Regions from separate parts of the Bacillus sp. FDAARGOS_235 genome, predicted to be linked through region 1. Evidence: predicted binding sites of a transcription regulator. Region 1 holds the regulator's gene; each other region holds the start of a gene.
What was found. Region 1 encodes NrdR, which represses ribonucleotide reductase genes. Its sites were predicted from a motif close to AACACNATATATNGTGTT; they were not measured.
Positions count from the first base shown of each region.

Region 1 (4,292 bases):
ATACTATTATTGGGATTGGAGATAAATAGTATAACGCATTCAAGGGGGATAACATATTATGACTCGTGTGGCAATTAATGGATTTGGACGTATTGGGAGAATGGTATTTCGTCAGGCAATAAAAGAAAGCGCATTCGAAATTGTAGCAATCAATGCAAGCTATCCATCTGAAACGTTAGCACATTTAATTAAATATGATACAGTTCACGGCAAGTTTGACGGAACAGTAGAAGCATTTGAAGATCACTTATTAGTTGATGGGAAAATGATTCGCCTTTTAAACAACCGCGATCCAAAGGAATTGCCTTGGACAGATCTAGGTGTTGAAGTTGTAATTGAAGCAACTGGTAAATTTAATTCAAAAGAAAAAGCAATTCTTCACGTTGAAGCTGGAGCGAAAAAAGTTATTTTAACGGCGCCTGGTAAAAATGAAGATGTAACAATTGTAGTTGGTGTGAACGAAGACCAATTAGATATTACAAAACATACCGTTATTTCAAATGCATCTTGTACAACAAACTGTTTAGCGCCTGTTGTGAAGGTGTTAGATGAGCAGTTTGGAATTGAAAACGGTTTAATGACGACTGTTCACGCTTATACAAATGACCAAAAAAATATTGATAATCCACATAAAGATTTAAGAAGAGCACGTGCTTGCGGACAATCAATCATTCCGACAACGACGGGTGCTGCGAAAGCGCTAGCAAAAGTTCTTCCGCATTTAAACGGAAAACTTCATGGTATGGCACTTCGTGTACCAACACCAAACGTGTCTCTTGTTGACTTAGTAGTAGATGTAAAACGTGATGTGACAGTTGAAGCTATTAACGATGCATTCAAAACTGTAGCAAACGGTGCGTTAAAAGGTATTGTAGAATTTAGCGAAGAGCCTTTAGTATCTATTGACTTTAATACAAATACACACTCAGCTATTATTGATGGCTTATCTACAATGGTAATGGGTGATCGTAAAGTAAAAGTACTTGCTTGGTATGATAACGAGTGGGGCTACTCTCGTCGTGTTGTAGATCTTGTAACGTTAGTGGTTGACGAATTAGCGAAACAAAAAAATGTGCAACATATTTAAGTGAATAAGGGAGAGGGCAAGTGAATATTGCCCTCTCTTTTTTTATTTTTTTCTGAAAAGGAAAAAAATTATATGAGTATATTTTGGAAAGTGGACATACCACGAAGCGTTGTTATTACTGTATTTGTGAATCATTTCTTTTTTTTAGGGAAAAGTAAAGAGGAAAATATGACAGAAAATCGAAAAAACTGTTGTTGCAAAATGAAAATAAACAAAGTATACTAACACTCGTAAACTTAAGAGCTGAGGTACGTAGTCACTACTTAAAGGGTTAGGACCTCTCTGGACTAACTTTCCCCCGTGGTAGTGGAGCAAGCCAAATTGCAAATTAGTTTTCAATTCGAACAGTTAGAATAAATTTACAAGGGGGAACTGTAGAATGGATACTATGGATACGATGGGTCGTCACGTGATCGCTGAACTTTGGGATTGCGATTTCGACAAGCTTAATGACATGCCGTATATTGAACAATTATTTGTGGATGCAGCACTAAGAGCTGGTGCTGAAGTGCGTGAGGTTGCTTTCCATAAATTTGCACCACAAGGTGTAAGTGGAGTAGTAATTATCTCGGAATCACATTTAACAATTCATAGCTTTCCGGAGCACGGTTACGCAAGTATTGATGTTTATACTTGTGGGGATCGTATTGATCCAAATGTTGCTGCAGAATATATTGCAGAAGGTTTAAACGCGAAAACGCGTGAGAGTATCGAGCTTCCTCGAGGCACTGGTAGCTTCGAAATTAAGCAGAGAGAAACAAAAGCTCTTTAAAAAAGAACATAATTGATTTAAAATGTAAAGAGGTGTATAATGCACCTCTTTTTTAGTTTATAAAAAAGGAAAAACATAACGTGTTCATTAGTTAGTTAAATGGAGCTCTCACACATAAGTTAGTGCTACATCTACCATCTTATTTTGTTGGGAAAATAGATGATGAAATCATGTATTTAAACTTAGAGTGGTAAGAGCATTAGAATGAGTTATATAATATTGTATATATATTTTTACGTGAATGAAGTAGAGAAAAATAAAAATCAAATTGTAAGGGAGTGAATGAATTGCGTTGTCCATCCTGTTCTCATAATGGCACAAGAGTGTTAGATTCGCGTCCGGTAGACGAAGGGCGCTCTATTCGAAGAAGGAGAGAGTGTGAAAGTTGTTTAAGTCGCTTTACGACATTTGAAAGAGTAGAAGAGTCACCTCTGATCGTTGTTAAAAAAGAAGGCACACGAGAAGAGTTTAATAAAGAAAAGATTTTACGCGGTTTAATTAAAGCATGTGAGAAAAGACCAGTATCTTTAAGACAATTAGAGGAAGTAACACAAAGTGTGGAACGTGAACTTCGTAATTTAGGTATATCAGAAGTGAAAAGTGATATGATTGGTGAAATTGTTATGGAAGAACTTCGTGATATCGATGATGTTGCTTACGTACGCTTTGCTTCTGTATATCGTCAATTTAAAGATTTAAATGTATTTATTGAAGAATTAAAAGATATACTGCAAAAAGAAAGAGAATAGAAGCTGTATTCAATTCTCTTTACATACTGTAAGTAATGAGGTAAGAGAGCTAGAAGCGTAAGCTAATAGCTCTTTTTCGCTAATAATCATTGGGGATTTTGTTCATCCCAAAATGATTATTAGCCTTCACCAATCGGGCATTTACGGGAAGGTATCTCCTGCCAAACTTCCGTGCATTCGCCGAATTTTGATGCGGGAGTCTTACTGCCCGCAAATAGCGAGATAAAATATATAATGAAGATAGAACGAATGAATTAGAGGATAGATTGGATGAGAGAAAGGAAAAGCAAGAATGCAAAAACAGTCATGGATGGAGCTATTGCCGATTGATCGTTATAAAGTAAGTACGAAAGGACTACTACATAATTACGACCGAAAAGTGTTAACGATGTTGTATCAGCCGTTAATAGGTAGTAGAGCTTTTAGCTTGTACATGACGCTATGGGGGGCATTAGAGCAAGATCGTGTATTTGGAAAAGAGAATACACATCATTCCCTTATGGTGACCATGCAAATGCAACTTCCCGAAATATATGAGGAACGAGTAAAGCTAGAGGCAATTGGGCTTTTAAAGGTATATATTAAGAAAGAAAAAGATATTCGAATGTTTATATACGAATTGCAACCACCTTTATCTCCAAAGCAGTTTTTTGATGATATTGTTTTAAGTATCTTTTTATACAATCGATTGAGTCGGACAAAATATAATCAAGTAAAACAATATTTCTTAGAAGAAGAATTTGATTTTGCTTCTTATGAAAATATTACACGTTCTTTTAATGAGGTGTTTGATTCGTTTAATCCAGGACAGCTTGAGCATGCGCAAGAAGAACTCCGTATTCCAAAAGCGACAATGATGCCAAATAATGAAAAGGGAGATGCTCCTAAAGTTTGGAACGATTTCTTTGATTTCTCCTTATTTGTAGACGGATTGTCCGCTCTTGTTCCTAAAAAGGCGATTACAGATCAAGTGCGAGAATGTGTCATTACACTTGCTTACGTGTATGGTGTGGATGTGTTATCGATGCAAAATATCGTTCTTGGTGCGGTGACAGAGATGCAAACAATTGATATGGAAAGGCTTAGAAAAGGAGCGCGCGATTGGTACCAATTCGAAAATGGTCAAGCGTTACCAATATTAAGTGAAAGAGTACAGCCACACGCTGCACGTACGATGAAAGAGAAAGAGCCTTCATCGCAAGAAGAGATGCTTATAAAACAATTAGAAGAAATCTCACCAAAACAACTATTGAAAGAGATTTCTGGTGGTGCAGAGGCGACGAAAGCGGACTTGCAAATTGTTGAGGATGTTATGATCAATCAAAAATTAACGCCAGGAGTTGTGAATGTACTTATTTATTACGTTATGCTACGCTCAGATATGAAACTTGCGAAAACGTATGTGGAGAAGATTGCTGGGCATTGGGCTCGTAAAAAGGTCGGTACAGTAGCTGAAGCAATGGCGCTAGCAAAAGAAGAAAACCGTCAATACCAAGAATGGGCTGAGACGAAGAAAAAAGGTCGTACAGCGAAGAAAACAGTACGAAAAGAAATGGTACCAGATTGGTTGAAAGAAGAGCCGAAAGAAAAAGAAACTGTGAAAAATGATGTAGGTGCGGAAAAAGATACAAGTACGTTAGAAGATGAACGAAAACGACTAGAAGAAGTGTTGAAAAAATATAAG
Region 1 covers NZ_CP020437.2:3,767,789-3,772,080, forward strand. The annotation lists gene A6J74_RS21595 (glyceraldehyde-3-phosphate dehydrogenase) at 59-1,087, shown strand; gene speD (adenosylmethionine decarboxylase) at 1,476-1,859, shown strand; gene nrdR (transcriptional regulator NrdR) at 2,147-2,608, shown strand; gene A6J74_RS21620 (replication initiation and membrane attachment family protein) at 2,901-4,292, shown strand, end outside.

Region 2 (4,292 bases), 1.0 Mb from region 1:
GAAGTGTTAAATCTCTTTTCTCGATTTCAAATCTTCCATCGACTAAAACATCCCCATAGTGTAACAACTCTATCATATCATTATTTTGAGAACTCTGTATCTCTTCTAACGTATAACCTGTATACATCCATAGATTTTTTTTCAAATCTTTCACGGCTTTTGCTACTTTTTTCACTTCAACAGCTTGAAAAAACGGATCTCCACCTGAAAATGTTACATCAGTTAATGGATTACTTGCAATCTCTTTCACAACTTCTTCTACCGTCATTTCAGTTCCATTGCAAATATTCCAAGATTTCGGGTTATGACACCCGAAACAACGATGCGGACAGCCCGCAAAAAACACGACTGTCCGCAACCCTTCTCCATCTACTACACTATCATGAATGATATTCATCACTTTCATTTATGCTTCACCCGATCCATCTCTTCGCTACGTTTCGCACTATTCCACTTCGACATATCTCCCACAAGATAGCCAGTTATACGGCGAATTCTTTCTATATTGGTCTCGTCTTCATTTCCGCAGCTTGGACATTCATTTCCAATAACTCCGTGATAGCTGCAGCATGTACAACGATCAACAGGATGATTAATTGAACCGTACCCAACGCCATGCTCTGCCATCGCTTGTACAATTTGTTTTAACGCCTTTTGATTATGCATCGCTGCTCCGTCTAGCTCAATATACGTAATATGTCCCCCGTTACATAGAGCATGGAAAGGTCCTTCTAAACGAATTTTATTTATCGCTTGAATACTATAGTAAACTGGGATATGGAATGAATTCGTATAATAATTATGGTTCGTTATACCGCTAATCACCCCAAATTCTTCTCTATCTTTTTTCACAAACTTCCCTGATAACCCTTCTGCAGGAGTTGCAATTACTGAGAAATTCAGTTCATGTTCTTCCGTTGCTTTATCCATTCTATCTCTCATAAAGGAAATGATTTCATACCCGAGTTTCCATGATTCTTCATCTTCTCCATGATGCTTTCCTGTTAAAGCTACTAAGCACTCCGCAAGACCGATAAAACCAAGACTTAACGTCCCTTGCTTTAAAATGGATGCTACAGAATCTTCAGGCTGTAACTTCTCTCCACCGCGCCATACACCTTGTGAATATAAAAATCGAAAATCTCTTGCTCGCTTCGTACATTGATACTCAAATCTCTCTAATAATTGCTTAATCCCTAAATCTAAGTAATAATTTAACGCTTCAAAAAATGCTTCTTTTGAACCACTAATTAACGCTAATTTCACTAAGTTGATAGACGTAAATGATAAATTTCCTCTCCCAATCGCTGTTTCTTCTCCATGTATGTTAGACATGACACGGGTACGACATCCCATATAACATACTTCACTTTCCGGTCGTCCGTCATAATGCACTGCATTAAATGGCGCATCTAAAAATGAAAAGTTAGGGAATAATCGTTCAGCCGTTGTCTCTAACGCTAATTCAAATAAATCATGGTTCGGATCACATTCTTCAAAGTTCACACCTTTTTTCATTTTAAAAATTTGAATCGGAAAAATTGGTGTTTCTCCTTTACCAAGACCAGCTTGTGTCGCTTTTAAAAGTTGTCTAACTAATAACCGTCCCTCTTTTGATGTGTCTGTTCCATAATTAATAGAAATAAACGGTACTTGTCCCCCGCCCCTACTGTGCATACTATTTGAATTATGAACGAAAGCTTCACACGCCTGATACGTATCATTTTCTGTTTCTTTCCATGCAAATTCTTCTATTTGTTCTTTCGTAAGCGAATATGACTGTAATCGTTTCTTATGTCTCGCTACTGTTTTTCTCACATATGGAGCTAAATCAATATCAAAGAGTGCAAACGATTGACCACCGTGCTGCATATTTTGATTCGCCTGAAAAATAATAGACGAAAGAGCCAATGCACTTTTAATATCCTGCGGTTGTCTCATATGCCCATGTCCGGTATGAAAACCGTTCGCAAGCATTTGCGCTAACGGAATTTGCGAACAAGTCGTCGTTCCTGTCGCATAAAAATCTAAATCATGTGGATATAATATATTTTCATTTATCGCTTTTTTCACTTGGTCTGACAATAAATTTTCAACTGCATAATATTTTGCACTCTCAGATGCGAACGTTCCCATTACTCCCATCGGAGAGCGCCCATCTACATTTGCATTCTCTTGCATTAAATCTTGTTCATTGCCGTGGACAATTGTCCCAAACACTTTCATTAATTCTTCTCCACGTGTATTTCGTTGTAACATTTATAACCCTCCATCAATATGTTGTTATCTTTTGATTAAAATGTTACAACATATAGTCTTGTTGTTTCTGTGAGAAATGTAACATTCCTGTGAATTTTTTTTCACGAAATAATGAATTTTTCATTTACAAAAAAGAAATGTGCTCTTTACAAATGTATGGTACAATAAACGGGAAAAACTCTTTTTACCCTTTATCAACACATTTGAATAAAGGAGACTGAACTTATGGTTACTACATATCTTTTATTTATCGTTGCCTACTTACTTGGCTCGATTCCATTTGCATTAGTCGTTGGAAAAATCGGCTATGGAATCGACATTCGTGAGCACGGAAGCGGTAATTTAGGCGGAACAAATACATTCCGCACATTAGGGAAAAAAGCAGGTTTTACCGTTACAATTGCTGACATTTTAAAAGGGACATTAGCAACAGGTCTACCGATAATTTTCGGATTAGATATTCACCCACTATGGTTCGGATTAGCAGCTGTTCTTGGACATGTATATCCGATTTTTGCAAAATTCCGTGGTGGTAAAGCAGTTGCAACTTCTGCCGGGGTGCTATTATGCTACTCACCAGTTGTTTTTGCAATATTAGCTGTTGTATTTTTCACCCTTTTATTTACAACAAGATACGTATCACTTTCTTCTATGGTAACAGCTGTCGTTGCTGTTATTGCATCCATTGTTAGCGGGGATAAAATCTTCATTATTGCGATGTGTTTATTAGCAGGTATGGTTATTTATAAACACCGTGCAAATATCGGACGAATTATAAATAAAACTGAACCGAAAGCAAACTTCTCAAAAAAGCAAAAATAAGGTTGTAACCCACATAACGCAAAAAGAAAACGTGAAGCATATTAATAGCGTCTTTTTGCGTTATTTTTTATACTAAAGAAAAGGCAACATAATTTGGAGGAACTATACATGAATCTTTCCGTAACAAAAGAAGCAGCACAATGGTATAAAAACGAATTAAATTTACAATCAGGTGAAACACTACGCCTTTTCGTACAATACGGCGGTTGCAGTACTGTGCAAAAAGGACTTTCTTTAGGTATTCGTAAAGATGACCCTGCACATCCTGCTGTTCAAACTCAAGAAGAAGGTATTAACTTCTTTATTGAAGGCGATGATGAGTGGTTCTTCGATGGACATAATTTATCTGTTACACTTAACGACGGTGATGATTTCCCTCAATTTAATTATGAGAAATAAAAAAAGCGTGGCTTCTGCCACGCTTTTTTTATTTCTTTTTAATTTCCTCATATTTCGCATACCACTCAGGATATAATTTTTTAAATGATACAGGGCGGAACCCTTCTTTTTTCGCACAAATATTCGTTGTACTTGCAGTAATGCAAAGCTCACCATCACCGTTATATATTTCATAACCATATACAACACGAAGCGGGCTCACAGTATCAATCCACGTTTTCACAATTGCTTTTTCTCCGTAACGCATCGCTTTACGATATGAAATTTGCAAGTCTAATACAGGAGAAATAATTCCCTCTTTCTCCATTTCAACATATGAAAATCCTAATTCTTGTATAAGTTTCGTGCGCCCAAGTTCCAGCCACACTAAATAGTTTGAATGGTAAACAACACCCATCTGGTCTGTTTCCGCATAGCGGATTTCAACTTCATATTCTGCTACAAACATTTCTATTCGCCTTCTTTCACTTCTGCTACCTTGCATACATTTAATCATAATACAGTGGAATCAAAAATAAAATAAAAACAGTGAATCTTTTACCGAAAGGGGCAAACACATGATCCAAATTGTAACTGTTCGTAGCGGTGATAGTGTTTATGGTTTAGCATCAAAGTACGGATCTACACCTGAAGAAATTGTAAAAGACAATGGACTAAATCCTGCTGAAACACTCGTTGTTGGTCAGGCACTTATCGTTAATACAAAAGGAAATAATTATTATGTACAGCCTGGTGACAGCTTATATCGAATTTCTCAAACGTATAACGTTCCTCTCGCTAGCTTAGCTAAAGTTAATAATCTTTCATTAAAA
Region 2 covers NZ_CP020437.2:4,771,821-4,776,112, reverse strand. The annotation lists gene nrdG (anaerobic ribonucleoside-triphosphate reductase activating protein) at 1-406, opposite strand, end outside; gene A6J74_RS27050 (anaerobic ribonucleoside triphosphate reductase) at 403-2,259, opposite strand; gene plsY (glycerol-3-phosphate 1-O-acyltransferase PlsY) at 2,485-3,081, shown strand; gene A6J74_RS27040 (HesB/YadR/YfhF family protein) at 3,190-3,480, shown strand; gene A6J74_RS27035 (acyl-CoA thioesterase) at 3,509-3,928, opposite strand; gene A6J74_RS27030 (glycoside hydrolase family 18 protein) at 4,038-4,292, shown strand, end outside.
Region 2: A6J74_RS27050 (anaerobic ribonucleoside triphosphate reductase) is a predicted target of NrdR. The motif match lies at 2,302-2,319, and genes of this name have one in related genera.

Region 3 (4,292 bases), 2.1 Mb from region 1:
GGATGGTTGGGTATCATAAAGATGTTGAGTCGTATAAGGAAGCAAGGGGAAGGGCAAAAGAAGCTGCTAACATGTTACATCACTATGCAATGGTGCACGGGAAAATCGCGATAGTAGGACATAGCTATTTTAATACGATGATTGGTGCGGAACTGAGGGCGATGGGATGGTCTGGACCTCCTATTTTTCATCGGAAGCCGTGGGGATATACAAAGTATACGTTCCATGAGGCGATGAATGGAAGTGTATTAAATACAAAATTAACTTAAAAGCACACGATTTTATATAAAATCGTGTGCTTTTTTTTAAGATATAGAAACCAATGTACGTAATGGTTTTATTAGATGAGCATAAGGTTCGCCAACGAGCATTACGGTTTTATCTTTGTTGTAACCTAGTTTTTCATACAGTGAAAAAGCACGCTTGTTCTCTAAATTAACAAGTAAGGCGATTTTTTCATAACCTGTTTCAGCTGCATGAAGTTCAGCTGCATCGATTAACTTAGAGCCAATGCCACGTCCGCCGTACATATTTGAAACTGACAACGTGTCAATATAATACTCATCAAGTTCAGCTTCTTTTTCTAACGTAATGGATTCATCTTCATGTAGTTCTCTTAAGTGGCGTATGATTGGTGCATCAAGTTGTTGAGCGTCACTACCGTGATAAGCGACAATAACCCCAACTACCTTTCCATCTTGTTCCGCCACTAAACAGTTTTCATAGCTCAATCGATTATTTTCTTTTACGAACCATTTTTCAAGTCCTAGTAATACATTTGCTTCAACTGTGCTACCAGTGATTTTTTCAGCAATTTCATGCAGAGCATTATACAATAAAGGAGATATTGCCTTTGCATCTGTCTTTGTTGCTTTCCGAATCATAGTATCCCTCCTAGTTCTATTTGTATATTGTAACATAGTGGTATGGAACTTTGTATGATTGAATGCCAAAATGTTTGATATAGAGAAGTAGCTATGTTAGTATATGATATTTAGTGGACATATAATAAAGCAATACTGCTTGTAAAATAATGAAAATGAAATGAAGGCATAGCAACAGGAAAAATTTACAGTTGTTGACCTATAAAAGATACGATAAAATAAAATATTGCATAGAGGTGAAATACATGGATGAACAATTAGCAAATACAATTTTGGATCAGCTGAAAAATGGTGAGATAAAGGAGTATGTTGCAACGAAAGATGTATTTTATACGTTTAGGAAAGTTGTAGTAAGTCGAGAAGATTTTAAACATATTATTGGGAATGCACAACGCGGTGGACAGGTAATTTATACATATTCAAAAACGCCACGTTCATAAATAGAAGATAAAGGGGAGGAGAATTATGGGCGATTTTAAACAAGGCATTTTACCGCATTGGGATTATATGTGGAAAGATAGAGCCGGAAATAGATGTATGGGAATGGTTATGTATCCAGAGAAACGAAAATGTTCAACAAAAATGCTTCAGAAAATAAAAAGGGCGTATGAGCAAGCGGCAGAAATTAAAGTAACTGTACAAGTTCAACAGACATATGAGTACGTAGAAGGAATGATCGTATACTTTGATGAAGAAGCTCCTGTATGTACAATGCTTGATAAAGATGAGAATCCGCATCACATATTTGTAAAAGATATTTTGCGTATTGAGCACTCTGAATAAACTTTTCATACATAAATTGAAACGCCATAATAATAATCTTTTTCTATAATAGTTATCTTTTAGTATGTAACGAGCAACGAAAGTATATGTATAATATTTAATAAAGTAAAATTGATAAATGTAATCGTTTGTTAGAACAGATTATCGTTTCATGTCTGTTCTTTTTTGCGTGATGCTGGAGAAATATATTCCTCCAGCATTTGCCGTTTTATGACAAAATATATTGTTAACTTTTTTTAAAATGAGGTTAAATTCGTTGACAACTTTTTTGAAAAGCACTTTATTGACATGAGTTTTAGAATGTTGTTTCATAGTCATTGTATTGAAAAAAATCGGCGGTCTTGTCGAAAAGTAAAAGTTAAAAAAAGAAAGAATTTATACATATATCTTGTGTCTTATTTTGAAACGTAATACAATATATAGAGAAATCAAGAAATGACATACAAAGAGTATAGATTGGAGAGGGAGGGTCGGAAATGTTAGTTGCATATGATTCTATGACAGGAAACGTGAAGCGTTTCATTCACAAATTAAATATGCCGGCCGTTCAAATTGGTGAAGATCTAGTAATAGATGAAGACTTTATTCTTATTACGTATACAACAGGTTTTGGCAATGTACCAGAACGTGTTTTAGAATTTTTAGAGCGCAATAATGACAAATTAAAAGGCGTATCTGCAAGCGGCAATCGTAACTGGGGAGACATGTTCGGTGCAAGTGCTGACAAAATTTCTGCTAAATATGAAGTGCCTATTGTATCAAAATTTGAGTTATCAGGAACAAATAACGATGTAGAATATTTTAAGGAAAGGGTGCGGGAGATTGCGACACATTGAACTGAATAATGAAATCACGCAAATGCAGGACGGTTTTTATCAGCTTCATAAAGATAAAGAGGCATTAGAAGTCTTTATGGAAGAAGCTAGAGAGAATACCGTTCCTTTTAATAGCGTGGCAGAGCGAATGGAGTATATGAAAGAACATGATTACTATTACAATGTTCTGGACGAGTATAGCTTGGAGGAAGTAGAAGGAGTATATAACATCGCTTATGGTGAAAACTTCGAATTCCAATCTTATATGGCAGCATCTAAGTTCTACAAAGATTATGCGTTAAAAACGAATGATCAAAAACAATACTTAGAAAGCTATGAAGATCGTGTAGCAATTGTGTCATTATACTTAGGACGCGGTGATGTTGCGAAGGCAAAACAATTCGCAAGCATGATTGTAAAACAAAACTACCAACCAGCGACACCAACCTTTTTAAATGCGGGAAGAAGCAGAAGAGGAGAAATGGTGTCTTGTTTCTTGTTAGAGATGGACGATAGCTTAAATTCAATCGGCTTTAACATTAATACTGCAATGCAATTATCAAAAATTGGCGGGGGAGTAGCTTTAAACTTATCTAAGCTACGTGCGCGTGGTGAGCAAATTAAAGGGATTGATAACGCTGCAAGTGGTGTAGTACCTGTTATGAAATTGCTTGAAGATTCGTTTTCATATGCGAATCAACTTGGCCAACGAAAAGGTGCTGGTGCAGTATACTTAAACATCTTCCATTGGGATATTATCGAATTCCTTGATACAAAGAAAATAAATGCCGACGAGAAGAGCCGTATTCAGTCTCTATCAATCGGAATTATCGTTCCAAGTAAGTTCTTTGAGCTTGCTGAGAAAAACGAACCTTTCCATGTTTTCGCGCCTTATACGGTGTTTAAAGAATATGGCAAGCATTTAGATGATATTGATATTGATGAAATGTACGATGAATTAATGAGCAATCCGAAAGTGAAGAAGAAGCCGCTAGATATTAGTGCACGTGATATGCTTATTAAAATCGCAATGATTCAGCTTGAGTCTGGTTACCCATACTTAATGTTTAAATCAAATGCAAATAACCAGCATCCACTGAAGGATATTGGAACTGTGAAGATGTCGAACTTGTGTTAAATATGTAGCACCTTCTAGTAGAAATGCTAGTCGAAAACTCCGTTAAACGGGGAAAGCCTCAAGTTTGAGGTAACCTACCGTGCTAAATCTTATCTTAGAATGAGCATAGAAAAGTTCAGAATGTATCTTATTATTTTGTATAGCAGAGTGATCAGACAACATAAAGTAATAAGAGACTTTCTGAAAGATTAAGATAAGTAAAAGCCTAACGACTATCCCTTATGGGAGTAGAGCGCAAGCGATTGGCGTTCGAAAAGCGGAGCACCTAATCAGGTAATGCTGTAGGTGATGATATAGTCTGTCCTGTATGGTGACATACAGCAGTTGCATGAGCAACGGACTGAGGAGTAGCGAACTCGGTTGAACATTCGAGACAGAAATCTTCCAGCTACAAGAAACTTCTGAAATAAATGATTACGGTACAGATGACATTATCCGCCGCGATATTAACTGTAACTTAGGATCACTAAATATCGTAAATGTAATGGAAAATAAAGAAATTCGTGAAGCAGTTCATGCAGGAATGGAAGCTTTAACAGCTGTTTCTGATATGACAATCATTCCGAATGCACCAACTGTGAAAAAAGCAAATGATGAGCTTCATTCAGTTGGACTTGGAGCAATGAACTTACATGGATATTTAGCAAAAAATAAAATTGGTTATGAAAGTGC
Region 3 covers NZ_CP020437.2:1,635,588-1,639,879, reverse strand. The annotation lists gene A6J74_RS10120 (histidine phosphatase family protein) at 1-269, shown strand, start outside; gene A6J74_RS10115 (GNAT family N-acetyltransferase) at 306-884, opposite strand; gene A6J74_RS10110 (hypothetical protein) at 1,130-1,324, shown strand; gene A6J74_RS10105 (hypothetical protein) at 1,350-1,667, shown strand; gene nrdI (class Ib ribonucleoside-diphosphate reductase assembly flavoprotein NrdI) at 2,144-2,503, shown strand; partial or broken gene A6J74_RS10090 (ribonucleotide reductase N-terminal alpha domain-containing protein) at 2,490-3,617, shown strand; gene A6J74_RS10085 (ribonucleotide reductase large subunit) at 4,054-4,292, shown strand, end outside.
Region 3: nrdI (class Ib ribonucleoside-diphosphate reductase assembly flavoprotein NrdI) is a predicted target of NrdR. The motif match lies at 2,077-2,094, and genes of this name have one in related genera.